3 regions of the Rhizobium sp. P44RR-XXIV genome follow, and region 2 is predicted to be linked to each of the others. Evidence: predicted binding sites of a transcription regulator. Region 2 holds the regulator's gene; each other region holds the start of a gene.
The links. Region 2 encodes LexA, which represses DNA repair genes until DNA is damaged. Its sites were predicted from a motif close to TGTTCNNNNTGTGTTCNG; they were not measured.
Positions count from the first base shown of each region.

Region 1: a site for LexA is predicted at 1,006-1,023, ahead of BSK43_RS07860 (2'-5' RNA ligase family protein). Genes of this name have one in related genera too.
Region 3: a site for LexA is predicted at 1,413-1,430, ahead of dinB (DNA polymerase IV). Genes of this name have one in related genera too.

Region 1 is NZ_MPVZ02000025.1:502,411-505,666, forward strand. It holds gene BSK43_RS07855 (methylated-DNA--[protein]-cysteine S-methyltransferase) at 13-576, opposite strand; gene BSK43_RS35045 (hypothetical protein) at 738-875, opposite strand; gene BSK43_RS07860 (2'-5' RNA ligase family protein) at 1,167-1,715, shown strand; partial or broken gene BSK43_RS07865 (SulP family inorganic anion transporter) at 1,725-3,256, opposite strand, start outside.
Region 2 is NZ_MPVZ02000028.1:965,783-969,038, reverse strand. It holds gene BSK43_RS21840 (ComEC/Rec2 family competence protein) at 1-1,468, shown strand, start outside; gene lexA (transcriptional repressor LexA) at 1,449-2,171, opposite strand; gene BSK43_RS21830 (VOC family protein) at 2,567-3,256, shown strand, end outside.
Region 3 is NZ_MPVZ02000020.1:27,203-30,458, reverse strand. It holds gene BSK43_RS00700 (SOS response-associated peptidase) at 1-128, shown strand, start outside; gene dinB (DNA polymerase IV) at 125-1,216, opposite strand; gene BSK43_RS00690 (ImuA family protein) at 1,477-2,235, shown strand; partial or broken gene BSK43_RS00685 (DNA polymerase Y family protein) at 2,156-3,256, shown strand, end outside.

The DNA.
Region 1 (3,256 bases), on a different contig from region 2:
CAATACTGCCGCCTAGAATCCCAGCGACTGCTGCACCGGCTTTGGCGGCGCCAATTGAACGCCCTCCAGCTCCAGCATATGGGCCTTGGCGTTGGAGCCGCCGGGCGCTGAAAAGCCGCCGATCTTGCCGCCTGCCGCCAGAACGCGATGACAGGGGATGATTAGTGCGACCGGGTTCTTTGCCATGGCCTGGCCGACATCGCGGGCGGCCTCCGGCCCGGCGCCAAGCTGCTTGGCGAGCGTGCCATAGGTCGTGGTGTGGCCCCAGCCGATCTGCCGCGCGGCATCATAGATCTGCTTGAAGAATTCATCCTGTTCGCCAAGATCGAGCCTGACGCGGGAAAAATCGATTTCTTCGCCCACAAAATACCGCTTCACCTTGGCAACGACCTCGGCAACCTCAGGCATCGGCGTGCCGGGATGCGCATTCGGTACGCGGCGCAGAAGCAGCCGCTCGGTTGCGCCGGCATCCTTCGTCGGCAGCTGGAAGCGTATGACACCGAGATCGCTCCAGGCGATACCGCAAAAACCGCCCGCGGTTTCGAAGATCAGATAGTCTTGCCTTGTCTCGTTCATGACCGAAGCTCCGTGTTTCCACTTGCCATGAAAATCGTACCGCAGGGCGGGGAATTCAACCCGATTCTTGCGCCGGAGCGGAATTACCACTGCTTTAGCTATTGAGTGAGACGCCGCCGCTGGCAGGGCGGCGCCCCAAATCCAGTTCGCAGTTCAGTGGATCAATATCCACCGCCGGTCGGAGGCGAATTCAGCGTCATGCCACCACCGGACCCATGCTGATCCGACGTGGAGCAAGCTGAAACGCCGAGGCCGATGAGAGCGAGCAAGGCAATCGAGAAGATGGCTTTCGTCAACATGTGAGACCCTTCCTTTGAAAAAGGCGAAAACACCCCTGGCAGACGGCGAACAGGTCAGGCGGGCGTTTTATTCGATCGCATTTTTCAATCGAGAAATGCTGTGGCGAAGAATGTGCTGCAGCTCGGCAAATGTTCTCTATTTGTTCTTGATGTCGAATGCCGTCAGCGCTAGAGTATGGACGATCCCAAATTGATGAGAGGCAAAGCTAACTGGCTTTGAATAGCGCTATGCATACTAGTGGCCAATTCTCGTTCGATCTTGGCGAACCGCCAGGAGTACGGAGAACTAAAATGGTGCCGAGGCGTGGGCAGGCCCTCTATTTTGCGGCGCTTCCGGACCCTGAAATCGCTAACTTAACGGCTAGATTGACGTGGGACCAAAGTCGACGAAACGGATTGTCGCGTGAGCCGAGACAGCACGATCTTTATCACGCGACCATCTATCCGATCGACATCGCTTCACGCTCTCGCGAAGAGGCCATTTTCGCCGCGATGCAGGCAGCATCTACGATCCACTTGCCATCATTTGAGCTGATATTCGATCGCGTCGCCACCTTCGGCAACGGCAACAACCGCCAATACGTGCTTTGGTGCAGGCAGGGAAATATTGGCCTAAAAATATTACGCCAGGAACTGGCAACTGCTATGCAAAGCTTGGGCTTCGACAGTGACGTCCCCGACAACTTTGCGCCACACATGACACTGTTTTATTGTCGGCGTGCCCTGCCAGAAGTGATGCTGGAAAAGCCGATAGTGTGGACCGTTAAGACGTTTACGCTGGTGAACAGCTTCCAGGGAGAGGGCGAACACGGCCATGTGTGGCATTGGTCACTATTCTAGGTCTGGCGTCTAGGCTTTTGGAGAGATTTCGGCGTTTCCTGTGGATGCCATAACCACCGCCACAGCATCATCGACACTGAAGCTGCAGCGGCTGTCGAGATCGGTGACGCCAGCCACGGCCATGAGATCGCGAACGCGATCATGGACGCGGGCGAATTGCACGCGGATGCCGGCGCGTTGCATGGCGCCGTCAAACTCCATCAAGGCGTCCATCGCCGTGCTGTCGATATCGGAACTTTCTTCGAGGCTGAGAATAGCGGCCCGCAGCCCCGCCTCACCGCGGCTGCCCGACAATATCTCGCTGAAGATCGTGTCGGCATTGCCGAAGAACAGCGTTTCGCCGGGCCGCCAGATGGCGATGCCCGGTATTTCGGATGCATCACCATGTCTGACGACATCGACGAAGTTGTGACTGCTGCCGAGGCGGCCGAGACGGGCGACATAGGGCGAGGCCAATCGATGCATCATGGCAGCGAGCGATAGCGCGATCGCCAGCAGCATGCCGTTCAGCACGCCGAAAGCCAACACCCCTGCCGCAGCACCGAGCGCGACGTAAAAATCGCGGTGCAGCCGCCGCAAATGCAGGATCGGGCTGGATCGAGCGCATGCGTCAAGGCAGCAATGACGACTGCGGCCAGCACCGGCTCGGGCAGCAGCGCCACCAGCGGACTTGCGCAGGCAATCAGGATCGCAAGGCCGATGGCGGCAAAGACGGTGGTCGCCCGCGTCTTGGCACCTGCCGCCTCGCTGGCGAAGCCTGCCGAAAAGCCGGCGCCGACAGGCATGCCCTGAACAAGGGCGCTGGCGATATTGGCGGCACCGAGCGCGCCGAGCTCGCGGTTGACTTCCAGCGTCTCGCCATAGCGCAACGCCAGTGCCCGCATGGTACCCCAGGATTCGGCAAAGAGAATAAGCACGAGAGGCACGGTAAACTGCACCAGCCGCGAATAGGCGGCCCAGCCGGCATCCGGCAGCGACGGCCATTGCGGCAGGATCTCGATCGATCCCACCAGCTTGACGCCATGTGCCTCGAGGCCGAAAAGGTAGGAGGCGAGAATGCCGGCAACGAGCACGAGGAAGGCAGCGGGAACGCCCGGCAGCCTCTTGAGCAGCAGCAATGCCACAAGCGCGACGACGCCGACCGCAACGCTGATCGGGTTCCACTGCAGAACCGCACCGAACAGCGATGCCGCATAGGTGAGGATATTCGAGCCCTGCGCGGGCACGCCTACCAAGATAGGTAGCTGATGCAGGATGATGGTGATCGCCAGACCCAGCGCAAAGCCCCGCAGCACCGGCCGCGAGATGAAGCCGGTGATGCCGCCAAGGCGCAGCACGGCGGCAACCACAAACAAAACGCCGGCGAGCGCAACGGCGACGGTGGCCAGTCCGGCCTTGACCGTGGCGTCACCTGGCACGACCGCCAGCGTTGCGGCAAGAATCGCGGCGGACGAGGATGTCGGCGAGACGATGGCGAAGCGGCTGCGGCCGAATATGGCGTAGATCAAGCATCCGGCAATGCCCGCAAGGATGGCGCGGTG
Region 2 (3,256 bases):
CATGGCGCTATCGGCGGGCATCTTCTATATCGGCCTGCGTTATCTCTTCAGCCTGTTTCCAGGTGTCGCGCAGGCTTGGCCAACCAAGAAAGTGGCTGCGTTCGGTGCGCTGCTCACCGTGACAGCCTATTACCTCATTTCCGGTTTCGGCGTGTCTGCAGAGCGCGCCTTCATCATGATGGCGATCATGCTGGTTGCCGTGCTCTTCGACCGGCCATCGATCAGCCTGCGAAATGTAGCGCTTTCGGCAATCGTGATCCTCATTCTGTCTCCATCGCAAGTGCTGGGGCCGAGCTTCCAGATGTCCTATGCCGCGACGCTGGCGCTGGTGTCGGGCTACACGCTCTGGAAGCGGCGGCAGCATCGCGAAAGCATATTTTCGCGCTCCAGGTTCCTCAGCCCGCTGCTCTTCGTCTCTCGTTTTTTCGGCGGCGTGTTGTCAACATCCTTCGTCGGCGGTGCTTCGACGGCGATTTTCTCGATCGAGCATTTTCACCGACTGGCGACATACGGGCTTGCTGCAAATCTCGCCGCCATGCCGATCGTCTCGTTCATTGTCATGCCGTTCGGCATGATGGCCATGTTGCTGATGCCGCTTGGCCTTGATGCGCCATTCTGGAAAGTCACCGGTGAGGGACTGGAACTGGTCATCCTGATCGCGAAGACCGTGGCGGGCTGGGGAGGCGATATCACCTTTGGCCGTCAAGCGGGCTGGCTCATGCCAACTTTCATAGCCGGCTTCCTTATCATGACCATGCTGCGGACCCGCCTGCGCCATGTCGGGCTGCTGTTGTTGCTCTCAGCGATCGGTGCAGCAACATTCAATTCCGGCGTGCCGAAGCCGGATCTGATGATTTCCGAAGATGGCGCTCTGGTCGCGTTGCGACAGGACGACATCTTGGCAACGAACCGCGAAAGACCGCAGGCTTTTATCTTCGAGCAATGGCAGAAGGCGCTGGTGGCAGCAGAACACCAACCGCCAACCGTTCTTCCGACCGACAGCCGGCTCCCTCATGTCAGCAAAGCAGATCGCCGCCGGCGGTTAAGCACGGAGGAACAAAACGCAGTGCGCAAGGCAATGGAGGAAGCGCTCGATCAGACGATGCAGGGAAGCTTTGCATGCCAGAAGGGTGCATGGTGTGTCGCAATGCTTGAAAACGGCGCGATGCTTGTCACCATCGAGGACGCAGCCTATCTACCGCCTGCTTGCGATACCGCAAATATCGTCATCACGCCGATAAAACTGCGCCTCGATCGCTGCCGCTCCGGAGCAATGCTTTTCACCGGCGCTACATTGAGGCGAACCGGCTCGGTCGAAATGAATTTCGACTCGGACACGCCTATCATCTCCACAGCGTTCGACAATCCGCAGCGCCCATGGATGCGGCACCGAACCTATGATTGGCGCACCGGAACCTATGGTGTGCCAATCCGTTCTGCGTCACCAGTCAATGATAGCGGCGAATGAGGCCGACAAGCTTGCCCTGGACCTTGACGCGATCCGGCCCGAATATGCGTGTTTCATATGCCGGATTGGCGGCTTCTAGAGCGATGGAAGCGCCCTTGCGGCGAAACCGCTTCAACGTTGCTTCTTCGTCATCCACAAGGGCGACAACAATGTCACCGGGATTGGCAGTCGTTGAATTGCGGATGATGACGGTATCGCCGTCAAAAATGCCGGCATCGATCATCGAATCGCCCCGCACTTCCAAGGCATAATGTTCGCCCGAGCCGAGCATATCGGCGGGAACGGTTATTTCATGGGTATTGTTCTGAATGGCCGAAATCGGAACGCCGGCTGCGATGCGGCCCATGACGGGCACCGACACCGAACTGTTCTGGTCGTCATTGGCCACCTTTGGGGGAGCAGGCGGCGCGACCGGCTGTGGCTTGCCAAGACTGCCTTCGATGACGCTCGGTGAAAAGCCGCGGCGCGGCTGCAGGCTGGGATTGTAGGCATCCGGCAGCTTGATGACTTCGAGCGCTCTCGCCCGATTCGGCAGGCGACGGATGAAGCCTCGCTCTTCCAAAGCCGTGATCAAACGGTGAATGCCGGACTTGGATGCAAGATCCAATGCGTCCTTCATTTCATCGAAAGATGGTGGAACGCCGGACTCCTTCATCCGTTCGTGAATGAAGAGAAGCAGTTCCTGCTGCTTGCGCGTCAACATCGTCTTGGAACCCCAGAATCAAGAGAAACGTCGTGAAACAAATCCAGAACGGACACTATATGTTCCATATGTGTTCCGCAAGTACTTAAATTTCGGTAAAGCCTTGCCCTGTCAGTTAGATATTTAAAATTATCGAATGGATCGTGGCGCGACGGCGAGTGGTTATATCGGTGCTAACATAACGATAAATATGGGAAAACGCCGCTGGATGCGCAGACGGAGTGGTTTTAAGTTTAAGTCACCTATCTGAAGCATGGCTGAAATCTAGCTTGTACCGAGAAGGTTCGGCTGCTGTCGAGAATCAGTCATTGTCCAGTATCATCGCTATGCTGCTTCGGCCTTGAATTGGACCGTGGATCGGCGCAAACCTGCCGCAGCAGAAAATCGGAGACGCCATGACTTCGTTGCCGCATCCGCTGGATCATCTTGTGCTGCCGACGGTCAATATCGCATCGGCGCGTGAACGCCTTGGCAGGCTTGGCTTTACGGTGGCTCCGGATGCGCGCCATCCCTTTGGCACCGAGAACGCATGCGTCTTCTTTGCCGACAAGACCTATCTGGAGCCCCTCGGGGTCACATCTCTGGAGCAGTGTGAAAAGAGCATCGAGGACGGCAATGTCTTCGTCGCTCGTGATCAGGCCTATCGGTTTCGGATAGGTGAAGACGGGTTCTCCGGCGTGGTTTTCGGCACGGATGACGCTGTCGCTGATGACGAACGTTTCAAGGCCGGCATGATCTCCGCCGGACGGATGCTGGATTTTTCGCGGCCGATGAGGATGCCGGATGGCACGGAAACCCAGGCGGGCTTTCGTCTTGCCTTTGCCGCCGATCTGCGTGCGCCCGATTTCCTGGCCTTCTGCTGCCAGCGCATCAATCCGTTGCCCGCCGATCGCAGCGTGCTGGAGCGCCATGAAAATGCTGTCACCGGCATTGCGCGGGTGGCGATATCGACGACCAAACCCGCCGCGTACCGCTCGTTTTTCGAGGAGATCATAGGTGACCCCAGGATATCCGAGCATTCCTTCGGACTGACAATCCGGGCTGCCAATGCCGACATCGATCTCCTGACGCCGGAAGGCATGGAG
Region 3 (3,256 bases), on a different contig from region 2:
GCGATCAGCGGATGGCTTGGCTCGACGCACTTGTGCCTGAGGACGAAATCCTGCGGCCCCCGCCGGCGGGGACATTTCGGGTCAGGCGCCATTCAACCCCTCCTGTTCAGACAATGCTCGCCGTCTAAAGCGCCAGCCGCAGCTGCGGTTCCGCGACAGGTACTCGCCGTTCCAGCGAAGACAGCGACACGCCAAGCAGACGTATCCCTTTTCGCGTCGGGAAGAGGGGCGCGAGAAGCAGGCCCACCACGTCCTCGAGATCGCCGATTGCCGGTAGTGCTGATGGAACTGTCTTGCTGCGGGTGATCTGGCTGAAGTCGGCATATTTGACCTTGAGGGTCACGGTCTTGGCGCCAATTTCATTGGCCTCGCAGTAGCTCCAAACCTTTTCGATCAGCGGCTGCAGTCCCTCGCGCGCCGGTTCGAAGGAATGGATGTCCTCAGCGAACGTGTCTTCAGCGCCGACCGATTTCCGCACCCGGTCCGGCTTGACCTGGCGATTGTCGATGCCGCGGGCGATCCCGTAGAAATACGGTCCCGACTTCCCGAAATGTTGCGTCAGAAAATCGAGCGTCTGCTCCTTGAGATCAGCGCCGGTCTCGATCCCAAGCCGATGGATCTTCTCAGTGGTCGCCGGCCCGACACCGTGGAATTTCTTGACGTGAAGCTTTTCGACGAAGGCGGGGCCGTTCTTCGGGGTGATGACGGCCTGGCCGTTCGGCTTGTTGAGGTCACTGGCCATCTTGGCCAGGAACTTGTTGTAGGAGATTCCCGCCGACGCGTTGAGCCCCGTCGCCGCCTTGATCCTCGCGCGGATTTCCGCGGCGATCTCCGTAGCGATTTCCATACGTTTGAGATTGTGCGTGACATCGAGATAGGCTTCGTCGAGCGAGAGTGGCTCGATCAGCGGCGTATACTCGGCGAAAATCGCGCGGATCTGCAGCGAGACGGCCTTGTAGACGTCGAATCGGGGCCTGACGAAGACCAGATCCGGGCATTTCCGCTGGGCGGTCACGGACGGCATGGCCGAATGAACGCCGAATTTTCGCGCTTCGTAGCTGGCGGCCGCCACCACACCGCGGGCGGCAGGACTACCGACGGCAACCGGCAATCCTCGCAGTTCGGGATTGTCGCGCTGCTCGACCGACGCGTAGAAGGCATCCATGTCGACATGGACGATCTTGCGCGGTCGATCGCTGCCTTCATCGTTCATCATGATCTGACTCTGCCATGCGGTTCATGACCCAGACATGGGACGTGCGCGCCGCATTTGTCGCCCTACGGCGCCAGCGAGCAATCCTGTGGGAAAATTCCCTTTTCTGCCATCGATTTGAATCCGTTCGCGGAATCACCGGATTCGCCTGGCCGCTCAACTTTCGCGGGCCGAGCGCACATTGACTCGTTTTCACTTTGAGAACAAATAAAGAACATAATCCTGTTTCTCAAGTCAAAACGGGTTGCCTTCAGAAGGAGATCATGACTTCAGCAGTCGCCTCAAAAGCAGTTCTCAACGAGTTGCGCGAGAAGATCGCTAACTTGGAAGGCTCCGGTCTGTGCCATCGAAGCGTTTTGCCGTTCGGAGTGGGCGAGATCGATGCGCAGCTACCGGGAGGTGGATTAGCTTATGGCGCGCTGCATGAGGTGGCTGGCGGCGGAAACGGGGCGATCGACGGGGCGGCCGCTGCACTCTTCGTCGGCGGCATCGCCGCTCGCACCACTGGCAAGGTGGTCTGGTGCCTGACGCGCTTTGACCTCTTCTTCCCGGCGTTCGCCCAGATCGGCCTTCACCCCGACCGTGTCATCTTCGTCGAGGGCGACAGGGAAGAGACGGTGCTCGCAAGCTTCGAAGAGGCTTTGCGCTACGGCGGCCTCGGCGCTGTCGTCGCCGAGCTAGTGCGCCTCCCGATGACGGCATCGCGCCGCCTGCAGCTTGCAGCGGAGAAGTCAGGGACATTGGGTTTGGTCGTCCGCCGATGGAGGCGGCCGACCGAGGCCTCCGACTTTGGCATGCCGACGGCTGCGGCGACCCGTTGGCGCATCTCGGTGCTGCCATCCGAACCGCTTGCCGTTCCCGGGATCGGGCGGGCGCGATGGCTGGCAGAGCTGATGCGGGTCAGGGCCGGCGAGGGAGGTGAATTCATCATCGGAGCATGTGATGGCCAGGGTCGTATCTGTCTTTCTTCCGACGCTGCCGACCGACCGGATCAGGCGGGCCGATCCCGCGCTTTGCGTTGAAACGCCCCTGGTGGTGATCGCCAGGAGCGGTTCGAAGCGTTGGATTGCGGCGGCCGATCAGGCGGCGACAAAACTCGGCCTTCGCGTCGGCATGGCGGCGGCGAAGGCGCAGGCGCTGGTGCAGCGCCTGATCATGATCGATGCGGATCCGGCGGCGGACCTTCAAGCGCTGGAGCGGCTCACGCTCTGGGCCTTGTCGCAATATTCGCCCGTCGTTGCCATGGATTCTCCCGATGGCATCGTCATGGACACGGAAGGTGCCGACCATCTTCAGGGCGGCGAGGAACTGATGCTGTCGGGTCTCGTCAATCGCTTGCGCGGTCGAGGTCTCGCCGCCCGTGCGGCGATCGCCGACACATGGGGTGCCGCGCATGCGCTCGCCCGGACCAGCAGCCGGGAGACGGTCATCGTCGCGCGCGGCGAGACCGACAAGGCCGTGAACCGGTTGCCTCTCGTCGCTGCGGCTGTCGCCCGAGACCGTAGCAAGCTCTCGGACCCTCGGCTTCGCCACCGTCGGCGATCTCGCCGGCACCCCACGGGCGCCGCTGACCCTGCGCTTCGGCCCCGAGCTCGGACGGCGTCTCGACCAGATGTTCGGACGTGTCGCCGAACCCATTGATCCGATCCGCCCGGCGGAACTTGTCGAGGTCCAAAAATCCTTCGCCGAACCGATCGGAGCACCGGAGACGATCGAGAAATACGTCACCCGCCTCGTGCGCCAGCTCTGTCAGGAGCTCGAAAAGCGTGGCCTGGGCGTCCGCCGTGCCGACCTCATCATCCACCGCGTCGATAACACGATGCAGGCGCTTCGGGCTGGCACGGCCAAACCCGTCCGCGACATTGCCTGGCTGACAAAACTGTTCCGCGATCGCATCGAAAGGATCGAGCCCGGTTTCGGCATCGAGAAGCTCAGCCTGGCCGCGATCATCGCCGAACCGCTGATCGAAGCACAGTCGGCCTCACCGCTTGTTGATGAGCAGATCACCGACGTGACGCCGCTCATTGATGTCCTCGGCAATCG